Regions from separate parts of the Streptomyces sp. NBC_01474 genome, predicted to be linked through region 1. Evidence: riboswitches for the same ligand, from Rfam matches in the RefSeq annotation. Region 1 holds a riboswitch; the other holds the start of a gene.

What was found. A riboswitch is a leader RNA that binds a small molecule or an ion and turns the genes downstream of it on or off. The one in region 1 is predicted to bind cobalamin.
Region 2: it holds a riboswitch for cobalamin, as region 1 does, so the genes downstream of both, metE (5-methyltetrahydropteroyltriglutamate--homocysteine S-methyltransferase) here and OG758_RS35535 (cobalamin biosynthesis protein) in region 1, are expected to answer to the same signal.

Annotation. Positions count from the first base shown of each region.
Region 1 is NZ_CP109449.1:7,795,862-7,803,301, forward strand. Features, by position in the region: gene OG758_RS35530 (cobyric acid synthase) at 1-1,379, opposite strand, end outside; gene OG758_RS35535 (cobalamin biosynthesis protein) at 1,376-2,317, opposite strand; cobalamin riboswitch at 2,429-2,570, opposite strand; gene OG758_RS35540 (hypothetical protein) at 2,681-2,902, opposite strand; gene OG758_RS35545 (inorganic phosphate transporter) at 2,918-4,177, opposite strand; gene OG758_RS35550 (lysozyme) at 4,367-5,110, opposite strand; gene OG758_RS35555 (class II aldolase/adducin family protein) at 5,314-5,991, shown strand; gene OG758_RS35560 (alpha/beta hydrolase) at 6,058-7,185, shown strand; gene OG758_RS35565 (hypothetical protein) at 7,366-7,440, shown strand, end outside.
Region 2 is NZ_CP109449.1:1,482,122-1,489,561, reverse strand. Features, by position in the region: gene OG758_RS07095 (aldehyde dehydrogenase family protein) at 1-1,032, shown strand, start outside; gene trxA (thioredoxin) at 1,162-1,566, opposite strand; gene OG758_RS07085 (dihydrolipoyl dehydrogenase family protein) at 1,694-3,118, shown strand; gene metE (5-methyltetrahydropteroyltriglutamate--homocysteine S-methyltransferase) at 3,192-5,510, opposite strand; cobalamin riboswitch at 5,677-5,900, opposite strand; cobalamin riboswitch at 6,004-6,201, shown strand; gene OG758_RS07075 (ABC transporter substrate-binding protein) at 6,348-7,343, shown strand; gene OG758_RS07070 (FecCD family ABC transporter permease) at 7,340-7,440, shown strand, end outside.

The sequences.
Region 1 (7,440 bases):
AGGAACGCCCGGCGGAAGCCGTCCGCCTCCAGCGAGCCGTGCCAGTGCGTGCCCCAGACGGAGCCGACGCGGCACCCGTCCAAGAAGGCTTCTCCACCGGCGATTTCGGCGACCCCGTGATGGATCTCGTAGCCCTCGACGAGCTCGCCGAGGGCCTCGCCGACGGGCCGGGCGAGGGTCTTCTCGCGCTCGAACCGCACCCGTACGGGCAGCAGTCCGAGCCCGTCGACGGCGCCCGCGCGTGACTCGACGTCGTCCTCGATGCGCTCGCCGAGCACCTGGAAACCACCGCAGATCCCGAGGACCGGGCGCCCCTCGGCGGCCCGGCGCGCGAGGGCGTCGGCGAGGCCGCGCTCGCGCAGCCACTGAAGTGCCTTGACGGTGCCGCGCGTTCCCGGCACGACGACCAGGTCCGCGTCGACGAGCTCCTCGGCCCGGTCGACGAACCGCACGACGACGCCCGGCTCCGCGGCCAGCGCGTCCACGTCGGTGAAGTTCGACATCAGCGGCACGGCGCACACGGCGACGCGCAGCACGTCCTCGCCGACGGGGGCCGTCGTCTGTGACTCGCGCACGGAGCCGCGCAGCGACACGCGCAGCCCGTCCTCCTCATCGATGCCGAGGCCGTGCTGGAAGGGGAGCACTCCGTACGTGGCGCGCCCGGTCAGGTCCTTGAGCATGTCGAGGCCGGGTTCGAGCAGGGAGACGTCCCCGCGGAACTTGTTCACCAGATAGCCGGCCAGCAGCTCCTGGTCCTCGGGCGCGAGCAGCGCGGTCGTGCCGAAGAACGACGCGAAGACACCGCCGCGGTCGATGTCGCCGACCACGAGCACGGGCAGCCGTGCGGCCCGCGCGATCCCCATGTTGACGATGTCGGTGCGGCGCAGGTTGATCTCGGCGGGAGAGCCCGCCCCTTCACAGATCACGGCGTCATAGCTGCCCCGGAGTTCCTCCAGGCATCCCACGACGGTGTCGAGGAGTGCGGCCTGGCGCCCTCCGTGCAGCGCCTTCCCGGGGGACACGGCACCTGACAGCGGCTTCACCGCGGGCCCGGACTCCCCGAAGAACCCGCGAGCGCTCAACTCGCCGACCGGCTTGCCCATGAGCACCACCTGGCTGCTCCGGTCGCTGCCCGGCTTCAGCAGTACGGGGTTCATCAGGGCGCTCGGCTCGACGCGGGCGGCCTGCGCCTGCATGGCCTGCGCACGGCCGATCTCGGCGCCCTCGCGCGTCACGAAGGAGTTGAGGGACATGTTCTGTCCCTTGAACGGCGCGACCTTCACCCCCTGCCGCACCAGCCACCGGCAGATGCCCGCGGTGACGACGCTCTTCCCGGCATCGGACGTGGTTCCTGCCACCAGCAGTCCGCCACCACTCACGACTTCCCCCTCCGCAAAAGTGCCCGCCCGGCGACACACACGCCGAGGGCCAGCCAGGTCACGCGCCGCGAAAGCCGCGCCGCCCGCTCGACGTCGGCGGTCTCCACGGACCGGCCCGACGCGTTCAGTACGGGCCGGTGCTCGACCCGCCCGCCGTACGACAACGTGCCCCCGAGCCGCACCCCGAGCGCCCCCGCGAACGAGGACTCGACGACACCGGCGTTGGGGCTCGGGTGCAGCCGCGCGTCCTCGCGCCACGCGGTGAGCGCGCCGCGCGGACGGCCGCCCGCGACCGCGGCGAGCACCCCGGTCAGCCGCGCCCCCGGCCAGCCGGCCACGTCGTCGAGGCGCGCGGAGGCCCAGCCGTAACGGCGGTACCTGGCCGACTTGTGCCCGACCATGGCGTCCAGCGTGTTCACGGCGCGGAAGGCGACGAGCCCGGGGACCCCGGCGACGGCGCCCCACACGAGCGCGCCCACGACGGCGTCGGAGGTGTTCTCGGCGACGGACTCGACGACGGCCCGCGCGATCCCGTCCGCGTCCAGGGCCTGCGGGTCGCGCCCGCACAGATGCGGCAGCCGCTCGCGCGCCGCGTCCACGTCACCGGCGGCCAGCGCGCCCCCGATGGCGCGCGCCTCGCGCCCCAGCGACGTACCGCCGACGACGGCCCAGGTGGCGGCGGCGGTCAGTGCGACGGAGGCGGCGGGGGAGCGGCGCACGGCGCGCGCGGCGAGGCCACCGGCGACGGCGGCGCCCCCGGCGCACACGGCGGTGTGCAGTGCGCCCCACCCTCGGTGGTCACTCCACAGCACTCGCTCGACGGCGCCCGCGGCCCGCCCGAACGCGGCGACCGGATGCCCGCGGCGCGGATCGCCGAACAGGAGGTCACCGAGGAGTCCGGCGGCGCTGCCGTACGCGAAGACGCGCTCGGCTCGCACGGTCAGCCCGCCGCTACGGCGAACGGAACCCTTGTACTCGTTCTCGGCGGGAGGACCCGCAACTGGCAGCCGCGCATGGCGATATGTCCTCACTCAGGGTGTCCACGCCCTGGTTGGAAGAGACCGGCGGCGAGAGTTCCTGGCTCGCGGGGATCACTCCCCGGTGACAGTGGCGGGACCGCGCCGGATTCACACCGGCTTCCTCTCCTGCTGCCGTAGATGGCCCCGGAAGTCCACCACGCTCCGCGAACGCCCGTCAACTTGCCGTTGACCTGCGAAGGGAGAGTGTGCTGAGGCACACACGAAGCGGGGTGCGGGACGCCTTCGCGTCCCGCACCCCGCACTCCTGCCGGTTACCTCCGGTCAGGCGACGATCAGGAAGATCCCGTACCCGACGGCCGCCGCGCACAGGGCGAAGCAGGCGTACGCGCCGGAGACGGCCAGCGCCGTCGAGTTGCCCTGGGCCGCCGCCGACTCCCGCTTGGTGAGGCCGACGATGCCGAGGGTGAACAGGCCCACGAGGGCCACCGTGATCACGAGGCTGACTCCGAACACGGAGCCGAGTGCTGCCCAGTCGATGTGCATAGCGCTGCTGCTTCCTTAGACCGTGGCCGGTCGCGCGGGCTCCGCCGAGGGCGGGGCGGGCGAGGCGGGGATGGTGGTCTTCACGTCGGTGTCCAGGTCGGCGACCGTGCCGGTGGGCGGCGGGGTGACGGCCGCGATCGCGGTGGTCACGACGCCGGCGGGCTCGTCGGTGACGTCGTCGTCCGTGACGTTCGTGTGGTCGATCGAGTTGCGCCGGGACAGCGCCCAGATGGTGCCCGCGCCGGCGATCAGGAGCAGCGCGGTGACGGCGACGCCCCACGAGCCCTGCTTGGTGAGGAACTCGGCGCCCGCACCGACCAGACCGGCGGCCGGCAGGGTCAGGCCCCAGGCGATGAACATGCGGGTCGCGGTCGACCAGCGGACGACGCCGCCCTTGCGGCCGAGGCCCGAGCCCATCACGGCGCCGGAGCAGACCTGCGTCGTGGAGAGCGAGAAGCCGATGTGCGAGGAGGCGAGGATCGCGGTCGCGGCGCTGGTCTGGGCGGCGAAGCCCTGCTGCGGCGCGAGGTCCGTGAGGCCCTTGCCCATGGTGCGGATGATGCGCCAGCCGCCGAGGTAGGTGCCGAGCGCGATGGCCGTACCGGCCGAGACGATGACCCACATCGGAGGGTTCGCGCCGGGGTTCAGGACGCCGCCCGTGATCAGGGCGAGCGTGATGATGCCCATCGTCTTCTGGGCGTCGTTCGTCCCGTGCGCCAGCGAGACCAGGCCCGCGGAGGCGATCTGCCCGGCGCGGTAGCCCTTGGCGGTCGCCTTCTGGTCGGTCTTGCTGCCTATCCGGTACGTGAGCCGGGTGGCCAGCATGGCGGCGATGCCCGCCACGAGCGGCGCGGCGACGGCCGGGAGAAGGATCTTGGTGACGACGGTGCCGCCGTCGATCGACGACCAGCCCATCGACATCACGGCGGCGCCGATGAGGCCGCCGAAGAGAGCGTGGGAGGAGCTGGAGGGGAGCCCCACCAGCCAGGTCAGGAGATTCCACAGGATGGCGCCCACCAGCGCCGCGAAGATGACCTCGGTCTTGAGTCCGTCCTCGTTGATGATGCCGCCGGAGATCGTCTTGGCGACCTCCACGGAGAGGAAGGCTCCGACGAGGTTCAGCACGGCGGACATGGCCACCGCCGTCTTGGGCTTGAGAGCGCCGGTCGAGATGGTGGTGGCCATCGCGTTGGCTGTGTCGTGGAAACCGTTCGTGAAATCGAACACGAGAGCGGTAACGATCACGATCCCGAGGAGAAGCGTGATGTGTTCCATTTACCCAGGCTTCTGTTGGACGTCAGTGGCTCGGCGACCGTAGGCAATCTGAGTGAACGGAAGATGAACTGGGGCGGGCGGTGCGGTGACCCGAAGCGGAGTGCCGCCACTCCGTTGAGAACGGGGCGGCGGCACGGGGTCGTCCGTGAAGCGGAACGGTGGCCGAATCAAGCGGAAGTGAGCCCTCCGCTAGCCGCGGGCGAACCTCCGCAGCTGGGCCTGCGAACCGTTGAAGAGATTCTGGTCACCCGGCAGTCCGCCGCTGTTGTCGTACTGCCAGAACGTCCAGTACGGCCAGCCCGAGGGCAGCGCCCCGGCGGACTCGTCGTAGTGGGCCAGCCATAGCGCGTGGTTGCCCGCGAAGGCCGTGCTGTTGCCCGTGCAGTTCTTCCGCCAGCGGTAGTTGGTGTAGATCACCGGCCGGCGGCCCGTCCTGCGGCGGACCTCGTCGCTGAACGACCTGATCCAGGAGATCATCTTCGCCTTGCTCAGGCCGTAGCACTTCTTCGAGCTGTACGGGTTGTACTCGATGTCGAGCGCCGGCGGCAGTGTCCAGCCGTCCGCCCGCCACGCACCCCCGTTGCGCACGAAGTACGAGGCCTGCGTCCGGCCGGACGACTTGTTCGGGAGCGCGAAGTGGTACGCGCCTCGGATGATGCCCGCGCCCCGTGCTCCGTCGTACTGCTGGTCGAAGTAGGGATTGCGGTAGGTGGTGGACTCGGTCGCCTTGACGTAGACGAACCGTGAGCCCTTGCTCTTGGCCTTCCGCCAGTTGACGTTCTTCTGGTGCGACGAGACGTCGTGCCCCTTGGTCTCGCCCGCCGCGGACGCCGGGGTCTCGGCGAGAGCGGTCCCCCCGAACGTCAGGGCGGCCAGTGATGTCGCGGTCGCGATGTGCGCACAGCGACGGGACGGTTTGTGACCACGAGCCATATTTTCCCCCGAAATGGCGACGTGCATGACAAATCCCACCGGAGGCTACCGGAAGATCCCTCTATGCCCGTCGATCTCCAGCCAATCGTTTCCAGGCGGGCATTCATGCCCATTCGTGCGCTTCCGGACTCCTGGGCTCCGTACCAAAGTGCCCCGGCCTCACGATCCGCGCGGGCCCGCCGCGCGGCTGGCAGGATGCGGGCATGGCGGAGGAACCGGGCGATGCGGGGCAGGGCGCGGACGGGCTCGCGCAGGCATGGAACGCGCTCGTGGCGGCGGCCCGGCGCACCGTCGCCGACGGCCTCGTCGTCGGGACCTCGGGAAACGTCTCGGTGCGGATCGGCGACACCGTCCTCGTCACGCCCAGCGGGGTCCCCTACGACGAGCTCACCCCGGACGACCTCGTCGCCGTCGGCCTCGACGGTGAGCAGAGCGCCGGAACCCTGACCCCGACCAGCGAACTCCCGATGCATCTGGCGGTCTACCGCGCCACGCCCGCCCGCGCCGTCGTCCACACCCACGCGGTCCACGCCACCGCCGTCTCCACCCTCGTGCCCGAACTCCCGCTCATCCACTACATGGCCGCGGCCCTCGGCGGACCCGTCCGGGTCGCCCCGTATGCGACGTACGGCACCGAGCGGTTGGCCGAGAACGTCCTCGACGCTCTCAAGGGGCGGACAGGCTGCCTGCTCCAGAACCACGGCACCCTCACCTACGGCGACACCCTCGCCGCCGCCTACGACCGCACGGCCCAGCTCGAATGGCTGTGCCGCGTCTGGCTCACCGCGAGCGCCCACCCGCACCACACCCCGAAGCTCCTCACCCGCGACCAGGTGCGCGAGGTGGAGGAGAAGCTGCGCGGGTACGGGCAGCAGGGCTGAACCTCCACCCGCCGCCATGGCCGCGCCCCACTGGCCGGTCGGAGCCCGGGCGCGGACACTGGGACGGTGCGCACCGCCAGAGCGACGGCCGCTGCCGTCACCGCAGTCATCTGTGCCGGCGCGGCCGCGGTCGCGGTCGGCCGGTTGGCCAGCGATGCCGCCCTCAAGGCGCCCGCGGGCCGACCGCTCCCCACCGAGCCACGCCTGACCGTCCACGCCACCGCCGCGGGCCGGATCACCCTCACCCGCGACCTGGCCTCCCTGCGCCCGGGCACCTACGGCCTGAGCGGCGACGGATTCCACGCCGTGGTCGGGCCCGTCATCGAGTCCGCCCCGCATGCCGCGCACGCCGTCGTGCGACGCCTGCAGCGCGTCACCCACGGCTCCCTCGAACCCGGCGCCAAGGCCTGGCTCACGCCCCAGGTCCACATCGGCGACCCCAAGGCGGCGCTCGGCCTCGACCACGCCGACATCGACATCCCCGGCGAACTGGGCGCGCTCCCCGCCTGGTTCGTCCCCGGCGCCCGCGACACCTGGGTCATCACCGTCCACGGCCTGGGCACCACCCGCGAGCAACCCATGGTCCTCATGGACTTCCTGCACCGCCACCGCTTCCCCGTGCTCGATCTCGCCTACCGCGGCGACCTCGGCGCCCCCCGCTCCCCGGACGGCCTGGGCCACCTCGGCGAGACGGAGTGGCGCGACCTGGACGCCGCGATCCGCTACGCCGTGCGCTACGGCGCGCAGCGCGTCATCGTGCACGGCTGGTCGACCGGCGCCGCCATGGCACTGCACGCGGCGGCCCATTCCGCTTTGCGGGACCGCATCTCCGGACTCGTCCTCGACTCACCCGTCCTCGCGTGGGACGTGACGCTGCGTGCCCTCGCCGGAGCCCGCGGCATCCCCGGCCCCCTGCTGCCCCTCGCGGTCCGCGCCGCCCAGGGGCGCACCGGGCTGCACGGCGACCGCCTCGACATCGCCGCCCACCCCGACGCGCTCAAGGTCCCCACACTCGTGATGCACGGCCCCGACGACGAGATCGCCCCCTGGGCCCTGTCCCGCCGACTGGCCGCCCGGCGCCCCGACTTGGTCACCCTCCACACCGTCGGCGACGCCCCGCACGGAGCCATGTGGAACGCGGACCCACACACGTACGAGGAGACGCTCCGCCGCTTCCTCACGCCCCTCATGTAGCTTCGGCACAGCTCTGTCGGACCCACGGGAACCGCACGCCGGCCGCACGGGACAGATGCGCAGGAAGGCCCGCGTAGACCCCCGGCGTGCGCCGGTCCGCGGACCCTCCCGCGACGCCCGCAAAGAGCCCCGGAACCATTCCGTTTGGGTTTTCGGACCGTCAACCGGAAGACTGCCCCCGTGACGTCCCGTATCCCGCGCGACTCCAGGCTCCGACTCGTCCGCCCGCGCACCCTCGCCGCCGCCCCCGTGCGG
Region 2 (7,440 bases), 6.3 Mb from region 1:
CCGGCCGGTGTCGTCGGCGTCATCGCCCCGTTCAACGCCCCGCTCATCCTCTCCATCCGCTCCGTCGCCCCGGCCCTCGCGCTCGGCAACGCCGTCGTCCTCAAGCCGGACCCCCGCACGGCGGTCTGCGGCGGGCTCGCCCTGGCGGCCGTCCTCGCCGCCGCGGGCCTGCCGCAGGACGTCCTCCACGTGCTGCCCGGCGGGGCGGACGCGGGCCAGGCGCTCGTCGCCGACCCGGACATTCCCGTCATCTCCTTCACCGGCTCCACCGGTGCGGGCCGGGCCGTCGGTGAGGCCGCGGGGCGCCACCTCAAGCGGGCGCACCTGGAACTGGGCGGGAACTCCGCCCTGATCGTCCTGGCGGACGCGGACCTCGACGCCGTCATCTCCACCGCGGCCTGGGGCTCCTTCTTCCACCAGGGCCAGATCTGCATGACGACCGGCCGCCACCTCGTCCACGCCTCGCTGTACGAGGAGTACGTCGAACGCCTCGCCGCGAAGGCCGAGTCCCTCGCCGTCGGCGACCCGCACCGCGACCAGGTCCACCTCGGCCCCGTCATCGACGCGGCCCAACTCGCCAAGATCCACGGCCTGGTGCAGGCCAGCACGGCCGCGGGGGCGAAGCTCGCCGCGGGCGGCACGCACCGCGATCTCTTCTACCGGCCGACGGTCCTCGCGGGCGTCGACGACAGCACCCCCGCGTACGCCGAGGAGGTCTTCGGCCCCGTCGCACCCGTGCGGTCCTTCACCGACACCGACGAGGCGGCCGCGCTGGCCGCCGCGAGCCCGTACGGCCTCTCCCTCGGCATCGTCACCCGCGACCCCGCGCGCGGCCTCGACCTCGCCGAGCGCATCCCCACCGGCATCGTCCACATCAACGACCAGACGGTGAACGACGAGGCGGTCGCCCCGTTCGGCGGGGTCGCGGCGTCCGGCACGGGCGCCCGCTTCGGCGGCGAGGCGAACATCGATGCGTTCACCGAGACCCGGTGGACGACGGTGCGCGGCGACGTGGCGGGCTATCCGTTCTGACCCCGCGCACGAGCCCCGTTTCGCCCCCGCGCACGACCTCCGTTCCGAACCCCCGCACGCGAGCGTGAAACGGCCGCCGGGCCCGTACGGAGAGTACGGGCCCGGCGGCCGTCGGTATGGGGGGTGGCGTCAGGCCTGCTCGCCGCCCGCGCCGTCCTCGCCGGCCTTGGCCTGCTGCTCGGCGATCGACTGGCGCACCTCGTCCATGTCCAGCTTCCTGGCCTGGCCGATCACGTCGTCCAGGGCTTCCTGCGGAAGCGCCCCGGGCTGGGCGAACACGGCGACCTGGTCACGGACGATCATCAGCGTCGGGATCGACTGGATACCGAACGCCGACGCGAGCTCCGGCTGGGCCTCCGTGTCGATCTTCCCGAAGACCAGGTCCGGGTTGGCTTCCGCAGCCTTCTCGTAGACGGGCGCGAACTGCTTGCACGGCCCGCACCACGACGCCCAGAAATCGATCAGCACGAACCCGTTGTCCGTGACCGTCTGGTCGAAGTTCTCCTTGGTGAGCTCCACGGTGGTGCTGCTCATGATGTGCCCTCTTCCTGCTTCCTGGTTGCGGTGCTGAAGCCGCTGTTCACAACGGTCCCGGTAACGGACGTATTCCGCGCGCGTACCCGTGTGGCCCCGGCGCACACCTGCGACCACACTGGGGCCCATGACGGATGAGAACACATACGACGTGGTGGTTCTGGGCGCCGGGCCGGTCGGGGAGAACGTCGCGGACCGGGCGCGCGCGGCGGGCCTCAGTGCCGCGGTGGTGGAGAGCGAACTGGTCGGGGGCGAGTGCTCCTACTGGGCGTGCATGCCGAGCAAGGCCCTGCTGCGCCCGGTCATCGCCCAGGCCGACGCGAGGCGCCTGCCGGGCCTGCGGGAGTCCGTGCAGGGTCCTCTGGAGGCGGCCGCTGTCCTCGCTCGCCGTGATGAGTACACCTCACACTGGAAGGACGACGGCCAGGTGAGCTGGCTGGAGTCCATCGGCGCCGACCTCTACCGGGGCAAGGGGCGCCTCACGGGCCCCCGCCGGGTCACCGTCAACGGGCCCGACGGCACCGAGCACGTCCTCACGGCCCGCCACGCCGTCGCGGTCTGCACGGGCACGCGCGCCGCGCTCCCCGACCTCCCCGGCCTGGCCGACGTCGAGCCGTGGACGAGCCGCGAGGCCACCAGCGCGCAGAAGGTGCCGGGCCGTCTCGTCGTCGTGGGCGGTGGAGTCGTCGCCGCGGAGATGGCCACGGCCTGGCAGGCCCTCGGCTCGCAGGTCACGATGCTCGTACGGGGATCGGGGCTGCTGTCCCGGATGGAACCCTTCGCCGGCGAGCTGGTCACGCAGGCCCTCGTCGAGGCGGGCGCGCAGGTGCGGACCGGCGTCTCCGTCAAGGGAGTCACCAGGGAGGGCGGCACCGTCGTCACGACCCTGGACGACGGCTCGACCCTGGAGTCCGAAGAGATCCTCTTCGCCACGGGCCGCGCGCCCCGCACGGACGACATCGGCCTGGAGACCGTCGGCCTCGAGCCCGGCTCGTGGCTCCCCGTCGACGACAGCCTCCGCGTCGAGGGCAGCACCTGGCTGTACGCGGTCGGGGACGTGAACCATCGCGCGCTCCTCACCCACCAGGGCAAGTACCAGGCCCGTATCGCGGGCGCGGCCATCGCCGCCCGCGCCCAGGGAGTCCCGCTCCTGGAGACGGACCGCTGGGGCGCCCACGCGGCGACCGCCGACCACTCCGCCGTCCCGCAGGTCGTCTTCACCGACCCCGAGGCGGGCTCGGCGGGGCTCACCCTCGCGGAGGCCGAGGCGGCGGGCCACCGCGTCCGCGCCGTCGACTACGACATCGCCTCCGTGGCGGGCGCCGGCCTGTACGGCGACGGCTACCGCGGCCGCGCCCGCATGATCGTCGACCTCGACCGCGAGATCCTCCTGGGAGTCACCTTCGTCGGTCCGGGCGTCGGCGAACTCGTCCACTCGGCCACGGTCGCCGTGGCGGGCGAGGTCCCGATCGACCGCCTGTGGCACGCGGTCCCGTCCTATCCGACGGTGAGCGAGGTGTGGCTGAGGCTGCTGGAGACGTACCGCGGCTGAGGGATGTCCCTCTCTGCGCGTGGCTGTCCGGGCGAGACACGATGCCCCCCGCCCGGACAGTCTCATCCCGGCGTCAGGACGCGGAGAGTTCCCCGCGGACCGTGCGGGCCGCCGCGACCAGGTTCTCCAGGGAGGCGCGGGTCTCGGGCCAGCCACGGGTCTTCAGCCCGCAGTCGGGGTTGACCCACAGCCGCTCGGCGGGGATCGCCTCAAGTCCCTTGCGCAGCAGGGCCGCCGCCTCGCCGGCGCCGGGCACGCGCGGCGAGTGGATGTCGTACACGCCGGGTCCGGCCTCGCGCGGGTAGCCGTGGGCGGCCAGTTCGCGCGCGACCTGCATGTGCGACCGGGCCGCCTCGAGGCTGATCACATCGGCGTCGAGGTCGTCGATGGCCCGCACGATGTCCCCGAACTCGGCATAGCACATGTGCGTGTGGACCTGAGTGTCCGGCCGGACCCCGCTCGTCGTGAGCCGGAACGCCTCCGTCGCCCACGCGAGGTAGGCGGCGTGGTCGGCGGCGCGCAGCGGGAGGGTCTCGCGCAAGGCGGGCTCGTCGACCTGGATCACCGAAGTTCCGGCCGCCTCAAGGTCGTTCACCTCGTCCCGCAGGGCGAGCGCGACCTGACGAGCGGTGTCGGCGAGCGGCTGGTCGTCACGGACGAAGGACCACGCGAGCATGGTGACGGGGCCGGTGAGCATGCCCTTGACCGGGCGGCCCGTGAGCGACTGGGCGTACGTCGTCCAGCGCACCGTCATCGGCTCGGGGCGCGAGATGTCACCGGCGAGGATCGGCGGACGGACATAACGGGTTCCATAGGACTGCACCCAGCCGTGTTGGGTGGCCAGATAGCCGGTGAGCTGCTCGGCGAAGTACTGCACCATGTCGTTGCGTTCGGGCTCGCCGTGCACCAGGACGTCGAGGCCGGCCTTCTCCTGGAAAGCGATCACCTCCTGGATCTCGGCCCTGACGCGCTCCTCGTACGCGGCCGCGTCGATCCGTCCGGCCCGCAGTCCCGCCCGTGCGGTGCGCAGCTCCGCCGTCTGCGGGAACGAACCGATGGTCGTCGTCGGCAGGAGGGGGAGGCCGAGGCTGCCCCGCTGTGCCGCCGCGCGTTCCGCGTACGGCTGCGCGCGGCGGGCGTCCGCCGCCGTGACCGACGCGGTGCGGGCGCGTACGGCCGGGTCGCGGGTGAGGGCGGACGTGGTCCGGGAGGCCAGGTCCGCGCGGTTGGCGGCGAGTTGGGCCGAGATCGTGTCGGTGCCCTGCGTCAGACCGCGTGCGAGGGTGGCGATCTCGGCGGTCTTCTGGCGGGCGAAGGCGAGCCAGCGCAGGATCTGAGGCTCGATGTCACGCTCGAGAGCCGTGTCGACGGGCACGTGCAGCAGCGAGCAGGAGGCCGCCACGTCGACCCGGTCGGCGAGGCCGAGCAGGGTGCCGAGCGTGGCCAGCGACTTCTCCAGGTCGTCGACCCAGATGTTGCGGCCGTTGACGACCCCCGCGACCAGGCGCTTGCCGGGCAGCCCGCCGACGGCGGCAAGGGCGTCCAGGTTGGCGGCGGCCCTCTCGGTGAAGTCGAGCGCGAGCCCCTCCACCGGCGCCCCGGCCAGGACGGGCAGGGCCTCGCCGAGCCGGTCGAAGTACGAGGCCACCAGCATCTTGGGCCGGTCGGTGAGGGCGCCGAGGTCGCGGTAGGCGCGCCCGGCGGCGTTCAGTTCGGCCGGCGTGCGGTCCTGGACGAGGGCGGGTTCGTCCAGCTGCACCCACTCCGCGCCCGCCTCGCGCAGATCGGCGAGGACTTCGGCGTAGACCGGCAGCAGACGGTCGAGCAGGGTCAGCGGCTCGAAGTCGGCGGCCACCCCGGGCGCGGGCTTGGCCAGCAGCAGATAGGTGACCGGGCCGACGAGCACGGGCCGGGCCTGCAGACCCAGGGCGAGGGCCTCCTTGAGCTCGGCGACCTGCTTGGTGGAGTCGGCCGTGAACACCGTCCCGGGGCCCAACTCCGGCACCAGGTAGTGATAGTTGGTGTCGAACCACTTCGTCATCTCCAGCGGTGCCACGTCCTGCGTGCCGCGCGCCATGGCGAAGTAGCCGTCCAGCGCGTCGGCCTCGACGGCGGAGCGGTGCCGCTCGGGGATCGCGCCGACCATGACGGTGGCGTCCAGGACGTGGTCGTAGAACGAGAAGTCACCGGTGGGGACTTCGCCGATGCCCGCGTCGGCCAGTTCGTGCCAGTTCGCGCGGCGCAGGCCGGCGGCGGTCGAGCGGAGGGTGTCGGCGCCGACACGGCCCTTCCAGTAGCCCTCGATCGCCTTCTTGAGTTCGCGGGCGGGGCCCTGGCGCGGGTAGCCGTGCACGGTGGCCCGTGCTGCCGCGGCTGAGGACTTGGTGGTCACGGAGATCTCCTTCGCGAGATGAATCCCTGAGATCCCGGAGACGGGGCGAGAGCGCGAAGGGTGACACGGACCGGACGGTGCGGGCGCGTACGGCAGGGCACGCGCGCCCGTTCGGTGTGTACGCCGACCCGCCCTCGAGGTCACCGGGATATCCGCGCACGAATGGTTCACGCACGGGCAACGGGCAGGTCTTCGGACTCGCGGGCACGTCCACCCGATGTCGGGCGGACACCTACTGGCCGTCGCTTCCCAGCCCGATCCATCGGGCCAGTGCGTGTGACGGCGGTCGTTCCAGCTCACCGCTGCGGGGCAGTCCCGGATTCCCACCGGGTTCCCTCTTACGACGCTCCCGTCTGGCGGACGGGGCGAACCAGCTGCACCGGTCACCCTACGCACGCGGGACGGTCCGGCGCGAGCCCGCCCCGCACCGCGGACACCGGGCGAGAAGGGGCCGCCGTCTGGATTCGGGTGCCGTGGTAGCTTTCCAAGGCCAGTCGAACTCATGCCCGTCTGCCCCGCATTGCGCGGACTTGGACAGGTATGTGTCAGGGAATCCGGTGCGAATCCGGAGCTGACGCGCAGCGGTGAGGGTGACGGGCGGAGCATCGGCCACTGGACCGCACGCGGCCCGGGAAGGCGCCCCGTCCGCGTGATCCCGAGTCCGAAGACCTGCTGGCAGCCTTCGCGGGCTCCGGTCGGGGCGGCGGGGGAGACCGTGCGACCGGGCTCCGCGCTTGAGCCCTCGACATCGAGGAAGTCCCTGTGCCCTTCGCGCACCCCGTCACACGCCGTGGCTCCGCCCGCCTCATACCCCGTGCCGCGCTCACTCTCGCCGGGATGCTCGTCCTGGCCGCCTGCGGCGGGAGCGGCGAATCCGCCCGCACGCCCGCGGCTCAGGAGAGCACCGCCGGCCATCCCGTCGTACTCGACAACTGCGGTACGCGGGTCGAGGTGAAAGCGGCGCCCGAGCGTGCCGTCTCTCTCGACCAGGGCTCGACCGAGATCATGCTCGCGCTCGGCCTCGGCGACCGCATGGCCGGCACGGGGACCTGGACGGACCCCGTGATGAAGGGACTGGAGAAGGAGAACGCGAAGGTCGAGCGGCTCGCCGACCGTTATCCGTCCTTCGAGAAGGTCCTGGACACCGAACCCGACTTCGTCGCCGCCTCGTTCGGCGCCACGCTGAGCAAGGGCGGAGTGGCGCCACGCGACCAGTTCGCGAAGCTGGGCGTACCGGCGTACCTCTCGCCCTCCGACTGTGTCGGCAAGGACAACAGCGGCGGCGGTGACGGCGCCCGCACCAAGACCCTCGGCATGCAGACCGTCTACGGCGAAATCCGCGACCTCGCCGCCGTCTTCGACGTACGCGAACGGGGCGAGCGGCTCGTCTCCGCACTCAAGGCCCGCGTGAAGAAGGCGACCAGCGGCATCGACGCCTCCCGGACGACCCTCCTGTACTGGTTCGCCAACTCCGACTCCCCCTACATGGCGGGCTGTTGCGGAGCGCCCGGCGTCATCACCCGTGAGGTGGGGGCGAAGAACGTCTTCGACGACACCCGCGACGAATGGCCCCAGATCAGCTGGGAAACGGTCGCCGACCGGGACCCGGATGTCCTCGTCATCGGCGATCTCACGCGCCGCTCGCAGACCGCCGAATCCGCCGCGAAGAAGATCGAGTTCCTCGAGTCCAACGCCGTGACCAAGAACATGACAGCCGTGAAGAAGAAGCGGTACGTGCTGCTCAGCGGGCAGGCCATGAACCCGACGATCCGAACGGTGGAGGGTGTGGAGCAAGTCGCCGCGAAACTGCGGGCGTTCGGCCTCGCCGGATGAGCGTGGAAGCGCCGGCCCCACCCCCCGGGGCGCCCCCTGAGGCGGTGCCGTCATCCGCCACCGGGAAGCGGCTTCATGCGGTGCGTGGCGTGCTCGC